2 regions of the Lysinibacillus sp. NPDC092081 genome follow, and region 2 is predicted to be linked to the other one. Evidence: riboswitches for the same ligand, from Rfam matches in the RefSeq annotation. Region 2 holds a riboswitch; the other holds the start of a gene.

What was found. Region 2 has a riboswitch for cobalamin ahead of mmgD (citrate synthase). Riboswitches for the same ligand answer to the same signal wherever they lie in the genome.
Region 1: linked by a shared signal. The riboswitch ahead of ACIQLB_RS22435 (energy-coupling factor ABC transporter permease) and the one ahead of mmgD (citrate synthase) in region 2 are both predicted to bind cobalamin.

What each region holds. Positions count from the first base shown of each region.
Region 1 is NZ_JBIVRU010000025.1:16,112-21,782, reverse strand. It holds gene ACIQLB_RS22455 (S8 family peptidase) at 1-1,945, opposite strand, end outside; gene ACIQLB_RS22450 (energy-coupling factor ABC transporter ATP-binding protein) at 2,229-3,065, opposite strand; gene cbiQ (cobalt ECF transporter T component CbiQ) at 3,065-3,835, opposite strand; gene ACIQLB_RS22440 (energy-coupling factor ABC transporter substrate-binding protein) at 3,839-4,111, opposite strand; gene ACIQLB_RS22435 (energy-coupling factor ABC transporter permease) at 4,114-4,860, opposite strand; cobalamin riboswitch at 5,004-5,188, opposite strand; cobalamin riboswitch at 5,418-5,602, shown strand.
Region 2 is NZ_JBIVRU010000004.1:184,657-190,327, reverse strand. It holds gene ACIQLB_RS09875 (LysR family transcriptional regulator) at 71-1,018, opposite strand; gene ACIQLB_RS09870 (NUDIX hydrolase) at 1,202-1,405, opposite strand; cobalamin riboswitch at 1,562-1,756, shown strand; gene mmgD (citrate synthase) at 1,949-3,070, shown strand; gene prpD (2-methylcitrate dehydratase) at 3,169-4,602, shown strand; gene prpB (methylisocitrate lyase) at 4,615-5,529, shown strand; gene ACIQLB_RS09850 (acyl-CoA dehydrogenase family protein) at 5,578-5,671, shown strand, end outside.

The sequences.
Region 1 (5,671 bases), on a different contig from region 2:
TTACTCCATCGCCTTTTTCCGAACCGTAAGATGCTCGAATTGGAAACGGCACATCTAATCCTTCAGCATCGGCTTCCTCTGTCGGTACATTAACTAAGTCTTCTTTTCGATAAAGCTCCATAGATGCTGTAACACCCGGAATACCAGTTAAATCAAATTTCAATGTCGTTGGTTCATTCACTGAAAATGTAAAATAATCTTGGTCACCTAGATGATCTTCAGAAAGTAGGGTATAGTTTTTCCCTGCTGTACTGAATGGGAATTTTTCAATCTTCTCCATATGTTCCATATCTAATGAATCAATTGGTAATTTTTTAGTCGTTTGAGCTGTGAAAATGTAGTTAGATTCGCCCTTTGAGCTATAGCTACCATTATGATCCTTAACTCCAACAAGAAGGGTTCCCTTTTGATCTGCTTTATATAGGTATCCTTCTTGCTTGCCTACGCGAACATCATTGACGTTAATTGGTTTTACTTCTTCGTTATGGCCTTCAGGGTAGAAGTATAAATCAAATGCATAATCGTATTTGTTTGCACCTTTTAATGTCAGTTGAGCATATTCATTTGCGTCTAAATCAACCTTGTACCATTTCTTTTCGTCCGGTAACTTGAATTCACCTTTTTCAGTATTTAATGTATCCTTTTTAAGGACTTTTGCGTTTTTCAAGCGCTCTTCTTTTGTTTCAGAATACTGTTTTGGTAGATTTTTAATATTAAACTGTAATGCTTTCACAGGATCTACAAGGCCATGTCCATATGTAAGATCATAGCCCTTGTCACCTAAATCCTTTGCTGACATTTCGAGAATAGCTTCTATTTCATAAGGCTTTAAATCTGGATATTTTGATTTTAATAGGGATGCCACACCTGCAACAACAGGAGAGGCCATCGATGTTCCGCTAAATTTTACAAAGGAGGATCCTTTTTTCTCATCATAAACTGAACTATATATATCTTCGCCTGGAGCTACTAGATCAACCGATGGGCCGTAGTTTGAATAGCTTGATAGTTTGTTTCGATCATTCGTAGAACCTACACTAATAACGCCTTCGAATGAAGCAGGGAAGGAGTAATTATCTGTCGATTCATTTCCAGCTGCTGCTACAACGGTAATTCCTTTATCAATTGCTTTCTGAACGGCTTCCTTCATTAATGGAGATTCACCATAGCCACCAAGGCTCATATTGATAACATCAGCGCCTTGCTCGATAGCGTAAAGGATTCCTTGTGCAATGGCGAAATCACTAGCACCATCTTTTCCGTTGAATACATCAATTGGAAGGAGCTTGGCATTTGGATTAATCCCATGTCCTCCAATCCCATTATCTTTTGTAGCTCCAACAATTCCTGCTACATGTGTTCCATGCTCACTAGGATAAGAAGTATTGGCAGGTGCTGCTGCATTATATGGTGGAAGTACTTGAGATTTTAAATCTGGATGTTTAAAATCCACACCACCATCGATAACGGCTACTTTTACATCATTGTTGCCCGCTAACTCTAGTGCTTTATCAATTTGAAGTAGGCTCAAATGATACATATCTTTTTTCTTTGGATCTACTTCTGTGCCAAAGGAATGATACACGTAACTTGGGGATACACTTTTAACCCCTTTTTGCTTGGCATAATATGAAACTGCTTTTTCTAAATTTGTTCCTTTGTTAAGTTGAATAACATCGTAACCTAGTGAAGGAATAGATCGGATCACTTTTGAGCCAATTTTGTTGTGCACATTCTTATCAAGACCTGAATGTTTGACGATAATAGTATCCTGACTAATCCAGTCATTTTGCTTCTTGAATGTTTGGTCCTTATTGCTAGCTAGTTTCACTAACTCTTGGTTCTTTGCTGTTTTTTGAGGTGCTTCAGCAAAGGCAGAAGTCGTAGGAACCATTAGTGTTGCAGATGCTACTAAAGCGACTGATTTTTTTTTCCAGTTTTTCAACTGTTTTCCCTCCTTGAGTGTACCAAATATTTGTGACATCTATACTAATACGAATGAATGATAGAAAAGTTTCGTAAATAAGTATATATTTTTCCAAAAGTACCATTCTATATTTTTCCATCACCCTTGATAATAATATGTAGAGGGGAGATCGAATATCCTCCCAGGACCTATAAAGAGTCCATTTTCTTACTATAGGGTACACTCCTACTCGATTTGTGAGATTGGAGTAGGGGTATGGATTCAATCACAATTGAATAGTGCCAATTATGGACAAATTGACTTAAAACTGCTCAATAAGTCTGTGTAAATCTTCCTTCGAACGAGGCATTTTGATGTTTTTCTCAAATAGTTTTTTCTTTTGTAAGGCAATGGCCATTTCAAAGACCCATGGGCGTTCAAGATGGGCTCTTTCAAGCAAATCCTCTTGGAAGAACATTTCAACTGGATCCCCATTATAAATAATTCTCCCAGCTTCCATCACGATGATTTGATCTGCCCATTCATAGGCTAATGGGATATTATGCGTAGCTAGTAAAATTGTTCGTTCACCGTTCTCTAACGTAGCTAAATACTGTAAAACTTGTGCACTATAATAATTATCTAGCCCAGCTGTCGGTTCATCTAATAATAAAACGGAAGGTTCCATTGCAAGTACTCCTGCCATCGCGACACGTTTCTTCTGTCCAACACTTAGAAAATGGATTGGTTTATCTAGCAATGCTTCGACTTCGGTTTGAGCGACAGCCCACGCAATTTTCTCTTCAATTTTTTCAGCTGTCCAGCCAAGATTCAAAGGACCAAATGCAATATCTTGCTTAACTGTGCCAGAAAAAAGCTGATTGTCTGCATCCTGAAAAACAATGCCAACCTGTTGACGCAATTCTTTTAATGCTTTTCTACTATAGTTCAGTTCTTTACCACAAAAGGATATACTTCCAGCGGTAGGCTTCAAAATACCATTTAAATGCTGAAATAACGTTGATTTTCCAGCTCCATTATGACCAAGTAAAGCGATTTTTTTTCCCTTTGGAATTTGAAGTGAAATATCTGTTAAGGCATGAGTTCCATCTGCATAAGCGTAGGATAAATGTGTTAAATCAAAGTATAAATCTGTCATCAGAAAAAGCCTCCATAAATGATGAGGAATATAAAAATAGCAGCAATACCAGTCCAATTTCTCGTGTTATAGATAACATCATCCTGCCAATAGACAGTTTCGCCACCACGCGCTTCCATCGCATTGTTTAGCTCACGACTGCGTTGAAACATCTCGACAAATAAAGCTGCAATCAGCATTGATACCGAGCGAAGCCACTGCATAGGGGAGTTGTATCCTAGGCGGGCCTGTTGGGCAAGATGAATTTTTTGCATACTTTCTAAAAAGATAAAAATAAAACGATACGTTAGTTCTACTAGCTCTACAAATAGAGTTGGAAGATGCCATTGTCGCAAGACGTAACAAATGGATTGTACTGATGTTGTGAGAATTAAAAAATACAAACAGCTAATGCTGCCAAGGACGATGAAAAAAAGCTGCTGCGCTGTCTCTAGGCTTGCACTGCCGACAAAAATTGTCCAACTATTAAGAGAAAATGACCAAATGTGCGTTGGTAGCGTGCTAGTTGTTGGTGCTATAGAAATTAATATTGATACTAAACTTGATAGTAAAAAAAACCCAGGTAACAATAATAATTTTGCATAATATTTTGTAGGGATTTTTGCGCTTAAAATGATAAAAGCACTCATTACAATAAATGTAATGAGTGAAATTCGTTCATCTCTCATGATAAGCGACAATATAAGTAGTCCAAGGGATAAGGTCATTTTTTCTAGCGGATGAACAGACGCTAATTTATTCAAATAAGCATACTTATCAATGAGTAACATCGCTTAACCCTCTTTATGTTTGCCGCGCATTAAGCCGATAAAATAGCCGATAAATCCAGCGCCAATAGCAGCTTGTAGTGCGAATAATAAGCTTTCAATTTCACCACTTGGTGGCTCCCATAAGCTTTCAAACCATGGCTCGTAGTTAGCATCTATTTCACTAATTGCTGCTTCTGCTTCGCCATCAGCCCCTCCGAATTCTGCACCTTTTTGAATAAACAGGGGAACGATTGCTAATAACACAACAATTGCTAAAAGCAATAAGTTTTTTTTCATTTTTAGTGAGCCTCCTTTGCTGAAAAAACACGTAAAGCTTTTAATTCACTGACATTGTATTTTTTCAGGAAGTTCATAACGACCACTGTTAAAATTCCTTCACTAACAGCAAGAGGAATTTGCGTTAATGCAAAAATACCTGCAAACTTTGTGAATGAAGCCATAAAGCCTCCGACCTCAGAAGGGAAGGCAAGAGCTAATTGCACAGAAGTGACAACATATGTACCTAAGTCACCAAGCATTGCTGCTAAAAAGACGGCGATGGAAAATGATAGCCCCATTTTTTGTGAGCCCTTAAATACATAGTAAGCGATAATAGGGCCCATAATGGCCATGGAAAAGGCATTAGCTCCTAAAGTTGTAAGGCCACCATGTGCTAAAAGTAAAGCTTGGAATAATAATACGATTGTCCCGATAACACTCATCGCTAATGGTCCAAAAAGAACTGTTCCAAGCCCAACTCCTGTCGGATGTGAGCAACTTCCCGTTACAGAAGGAATTTTTAAAGCTGATAGCACAAAGGCAAAAGCACCCGATAGACCTAATATCATTTTTGTTTCAGGATTTTCATCGATGGTTTTACGAATAGAACGTAATCCTAAAATAATAAAAGGAATCGATATGACCCACCAAAAAATCGCCCATTCAATTGGCAAAAAGCCCTCCATAATATGCATCGCAAATGCACGATTTGGCACAAATAAAAATGCCAATAAGAAATAACTAAGCTTCCAACCTGAGAATTTCAAAAATCTCTCCTCCTCAATAAATTATTTCGAATTAGCGTGCGCAAATAAAAAAGCACTTCTCCATTTGCGGAAAAATGCATAGCTGAAAAAATGCAAATAAAATTCTAATTTGCTAAGCCGCACACCCATCCTCGTAGGTTGAAACGATCACATATTTTTCGGCAGGTCTCCTGGCTTTAGTTCAACGTTTTATAGGCCTTCCCATCCTTTGGATAGTGACATTCTCTATAAAACTCCCTAGTACAGTGGCGGGACCGCGCCGGACTTAAACCGGCTTCCCTTTTAAGCGAAATGCTGAACAAATCGCACCGAAAAAAGATGAAGTTGTGAGATTTCACGACAAAGTGTAACATGATTTTCCATAAATATGCTATACTTTTTATGAAAATATTTTTAATTGAGTTTCTATGTCGAAAATTCGGATAAATGTAATATGAATGTCGCATTTTTCTAAAAAAAGTTAATAAAAATGTCACAATTTAAGAAAGAAATATTGAAATTATGAAAAAATAAGCTATGATAGAAACAGTTTTCAATTTTATAAAAAAATAATAAATTCATATAAAACATCCATAAGTGCTTGAAATATTTTCAAGATAATAGGGAAATCGGTGAGAATCCGATACAGCCCCCGCTACTGTAATAGCTGATGAAATCGCGGAAGCCACTAGTGAAATCTAGGAAGGCGCGAAAGTAAAAGGAAGCTTAAGTCAGGAAACCTGCTTATGTGATGATGCATGCAAACTTTTCGGAGGGAGAAGTTGAAGCGAGAGCGAGTACACAACTATATTCGTTTTTTTTGCTTCTACAA
Region 2 (5,671 bases):
GACTAGTCATAATGCTTAGTCATTAGAAAAATAGAATCCACTAATCAACTTGCTGTGATTAGTGGATTTCTTATTGTTTTATTAATGATTGAATCAATTGTCGGCTCTTTTCTGAAATTGAAAAGCCCGCTTCTTCAAGCCCCTCAACCATTAAACGAATAAAAGCTTTCGCAGCAAAATTAATGAATTTATCTTTTCTATAAAGAAGTACAATTTCTCGCGTTAATGGTGGATTATATATCGTTTGCTCGCAAATAGTATTTGTTTTATATAGATTGCAAAGTGTTTTCGATATAATTGTTGCCCCGACATTTTGTTCAACTAGTTTAAAAATAGCTTGAATACTAGCTGTCTCTATTTTAGGTTTCACATGAAGCTTTTCTTTGCGAGCTATACTATCAATTACTTTTCTGCATTGATGGATAGTTGGAAATAATATAAGTGGAAGCTCTAAAACATCTTGAAATGCTATTTTTTCAGATGCTAATAGTGGATGATCGCTATGAGCAACGAATAGTAGTTCTTCAGTAAACAAAGGAATTATTTGAAGCTGCTCATCCTCATAATCGAAGTACTCTTGTTTATAGGAAATAGCAAAATCTATTTTATTGTCTTTAAATTGTTTTAATAAATCATCCGAGCTATTTATGCAAATTTGTAAATCTGGATATTCAAGATGATAGTCTAACAAATAGTCTGACACTAAATTTGTTAATTCACCAGGTAAAGTGCCAATAACTAATTTCCCCGCTTTTAATTCTTTAAGTTCAATTATCTGATTGCTTGTATTATCTATTGCACGGAATATATAGGTACATTGCTCAAGTAATATCTTACCAGCATCTGTAATCGCTATTTTTTTCCCTAGTCGATCGAATAGTGGAATGCCCAGTTCATTTTCCAATACTTTAATTTGATGGCTAAGCGTTGGTTGAGTAATATTCAATTTTTCGGCAGCCTTTGTAAAATGAAGTTCATTACACAGTACTAAGAAGTATTCAAGCTGTCGTATTTCCATATTCGTACCTTCTTTAATAAAATTATTTCTTATATTATATCATTATTTATATAGAGTACCGTATAATTCATCGAGATTTGATATCAAATTTAGTGATATGTAAGAGTCCTGTTTACATTTTTAGCAATATAAAGATAAATGACAATATAGACTTCATCCTCATTTCGAAATTGGAAGTAATAATCAGGTCTCTGAAAAAATGCCAATCAAGGTAATTTCATTGGCCAAGAGTCCTGTTTCTTCATGAAGTTCACGGCAAGCAACATCTTTTAAAGTCTCAGTTATTTCATAGTGCCCCCTGCTAATCCCCACCAAAGTATCGAACATATTCGTTTTTCCATAAAATGAATCCTCTATTCTACTTACAAGTTTTAAAAATAGCTTCATTAGTTTTGATCAACAATCTTTTTTGTGCAAAATAGTGCTAAAAAATATAGAATAGTTCTTCAAAAATGGAAAATAGCTTTTTATAATCAAGCTTTTCTAAATTTCAACTATATTGATTGTTTTGAAAGCTCTATGTTAAGGTAAAAAGACAAATTGAATATGCTAAATTTTGGTGGTTCAAATGGATTTGATTCTATTTGATTAAAAGGGAAGTTGGTGAGAGTCCAACACTGTCCCGCAACTGTATTTAGGAGTTCGATAACAAGACCACTGTTTTGTTTGTCAAAATGGGAAGGTGTTATTGTAGCGTTGATCATAAGTCAGGAGACCTGCCACTAAATAAGCATCAATTGACCTACGAGGATAGGGAGGTGTTAGCTACTGCATGATTTTTGTGAATTCATGTAAATTCACTGTTTTTTTGTTCTGTCATGCTTTTGTAGATTAACAACTTCACAAAGGGGTAGAAGTTGTTTTTTTGTTGTTCTTTTGTGTTTGATTGGTAGCGCTTACAAGAATAATTAAACAAAGGGGTTGTAATGAATGGAGTTAAATTATTCGCCTGGTCTTGATGGCATCATTGCCGCTGAAACAAAATTATCTTTTTTAGACACTGTAGGAAGTCAAATTGTCATTAGAGGCTATGATTTGATTGAATTATCACAGAGATATTCATATTTAGACATTGTCTACTTATTATTGCATGGGGAAATACCAACTACCGAGCAACAAGTTGATTTACAGGACCAGTTGAAATCAAATTATCAAGTTCCACAAGAGATTTTTCAAATTTTCAAGTTATTACCTAATGGAACACATGCTATGGATGGGCTTAGAACAGGAATTTCTGTTTTAGCAGGCTATGATCAGCACATCAATGATCGTTCTACTGAAAAGAATTTGACGCGAGCATATGGACTTTTAGGTGGTATGCCCAACATCGTAGCGAATAGCTATCGTGTATTAAATGGTCAAGATGTCGTGGAGCCTGATAGCCGGCTTTCCTATAGTGCAAATTTTTATTACATGATTACTGGCAGAAAACCAACTGCGTTAGAAGAAGAAATCTTTGATCAGTCACTCGTTTTATATAGTGAACACGAGATGCCAAATTCGACGTTTACAGCTCGTGTAATTGCCTCTACACAATCTGATTTGTATGGTGCTTTAACTGGAGCTGTCGCATCATTGAAAGGTAATTTACATGGTGGGGCAAACGAGGCAGTGATGTATATGCTTCTTGAAGCCAAAACAGTTGAAGGCTTTGAAACATTGCTGGAAAACAAACTACAAAATAAAGAAAAGATTATGGGCTTTGGTCACCGTGTATATATGAAAAAGATGGACCCAAGAGCACAAATTATGAAAGAGGCTTTGCAAAAATTATGTTTGGAGCAAGGGGATCACCGCTTATATCACATGTGTGAAGCTGGTGAAAAAGTGATGATACAGAAAAAAGGGTTGTACCCAAATTTAGATTATTATGCAGCACCAGTGTACTACATGCTTGGTTTGCCGATTGAAATATATACGCCAATCTTCTTTGGCTCACGAACGATCGGCTTATGTGCTCATGTGATAGAGCAGCATGACAATAATAGATTATTTAGACCTCGTGTCAATTATATTGGCGAGCGTCATAACCTTGAAGAATTATCGGTATAATCAAGTTTTAACAACTCGCCATAGAGCTGATGGGCATTCTGACCAATGTCCATCAGTATACCAGTATATCAAATTCATGCCTTGAGAGGAAGATATAGATGATTAAAACAAATGACATATCTAAGACAGATCAATTACTAACTGATATTGCCGATTACGTATTAAATACAACGATTACAAGTGAAGAGGCATACGAAACAGCACGTTATGTTTTATTGGATACTTTGGGTTGTGGCATTTTAGCCTTACAGTATCCTGAATGTACGAAACTTCTTGGTCCAGTAGTACCAGGTACAGTCGTCCCTAATGGTACACGTGTTCCGGGAACTTCCTATGTTCTTGATCCAGTTAGAGGCGCCTTCAATATCGGTTGTATGATTCGTTGGTTGGATTATAACGATACTTGGCTTGCGGCTGAATGGGGACATCCTTCAGATAATTTAGGTGGCATATTAGCTGTTGCGGATTATTTGAGTCGCGTACGTATTGCAGAGGGTAAAGAGCCACTAAAAATGAAAGACGTTTTAGAAATGATGATACAAGCCCATGAAATACAAGGCATTCTAGCACTAGAAAATAGCTTAAATCGTGTAGGTTTAGATCATGTTCTGTTTGTCAAAATTGCGACAACAGCTGTTGTGACAAAGGCATTAGGTGGCTCTCATCAAGAAATTATCAATGCATTGTCAAATGCTTGGATTGATAATTCAAGCCTACGAACATATCGACATGCACCTAATACAGGTTCTAGAAAATCATGGGCAGCTGGAGATGCAACAAGTAGGGCAGTGCAATTAGCTATGATGGCCGTGAAAGGTGAAATGGGTTATGCAACTGCCCTTTCAGCACCTGGCTGGGGATTCCAAGACGTTCTCTTTAATAAACAAGAATTAAAACTTGCAAGACCACCTGCATCTTATGTCATGGAAAATGTTCTATTCAAAGTTTCTTATCCGGCTGAATTTCATGCACAGACCGCTGCTGAATGCGCCGTACATTTACATCATGAAGTGAAAAATCGATTAAACGATATTGAAAAAATTGAAATTACTACACATGAATCTGCCATTCGCATCATCGATAAAGAGGGACCTCTCAATAATCCGGCTGATCGTGATCATTGTATTCAATACATTACAGCTATTGGTCTCATCTATGGTGACATTACAGCAGACCACTATGAAGATGATGTGGCCGTAGATCCACGTATCGATGACTTGAGAAATAAAATGGTGGTCATTGAAAAAACACAATATACAATCGATTACTTAGACCCTGAAAAACGCTCGATTGCCAATGCTGTTCAAGTTTATTACAAAGATGGCTCATCATCAGAGCTAGTTGAGTGTGAATATCCTTTAGGACACCGTTTCCGTCGTGAGGAGGCATTCCCTCAAATCATTGATAAATTCCAGCAAAATATGAGTACACATTATTCCAAAAAACAATTAAGTAACATTAATCAAATTTGTGCTGAAAAAGAGCTTCTTGAAAATAGTTATGTTCATGAATTTGTAGATTTATTTATTTAGGAGGTTTTATAGATGGCGTGGATTGTAAATGAAGCAGTTTCGCAAAAACAATTGGCTGAACAATTTCGAGCTTTAATCACTCGTTCTACTATTTTTCAAATACCAGGAGCGCATGATGCAATGGCAGGCTTAATGGCTAAAAAAGTTGGCTTTGAGACATTGTATCTTTCTGGAGCTGCTTACACAGCGAGCAGGGGCTTACCTGATTTAGGAATGATTTATTCAAATGAAGTTGCTGAGCGTGCTAGCGATATTATTCGAGCTACTAATTTACCAATACTAGTAGATATTGATACAGGCTTTGGTGGTGTATTAAACGTTGCACGAACAGCTCGTGAAATGGTAGAGGCAGGAGTGGCTGCTGTACAGCTTGAGGATCAAAATCTTCCCAAAAAATGTGGTCATTTGAATGGTAAAGCACTCGTTTCCCAAGAGGAAATGATACAAAAAATAAAAATGATTAAACAAGTAGCACCTACTTTAGTTATTGTAGCCCGTACAGATGCAAGGGCTGTAGAAGGTTTAGCACAGGCTATCATGAGAGCTAAAGCCTATGTAGCAGCCGGGGCGGATGCTATTTTTCCAGAGGCTCTACAATCGGAAAAAGAGTTTAGACAATTTGCAAGTGAGCTAGATGCTCCTTTATTAGCCAATATGACTGAATTTGGTCAAACTCCTTATTATACAGCTAAGGAGTTTGAAAAAATGGGCTATGCGATGGTTATTTATCCCGTTACATCCATGAGAATAGCAGCAAAAGCATATGAACGAGTGTTTGACTTAATAAAAAATACAGGGACTCAAAAAGAAGCTATTGAGGATATGCAAACTAGAAGTGATTTATATGAAACAATTTCTTATTATAAATTCGAAGATTTAGATAGTGAGTTGGCGAAAACCATCTTACCTAAAGAGGAAATAAAGTAGGAGAAAAGGAATCTGCTTTTCTCCTCTTTCTTTCAAGGGGGGCCTAGTATGGATAAACTAGAAGACAAAATGACGATCTTTACACCTGAGGACTTTCAGGATGAGGAAAAGCTCATAGCAAAAACTGCAGAGCTGTTCATTA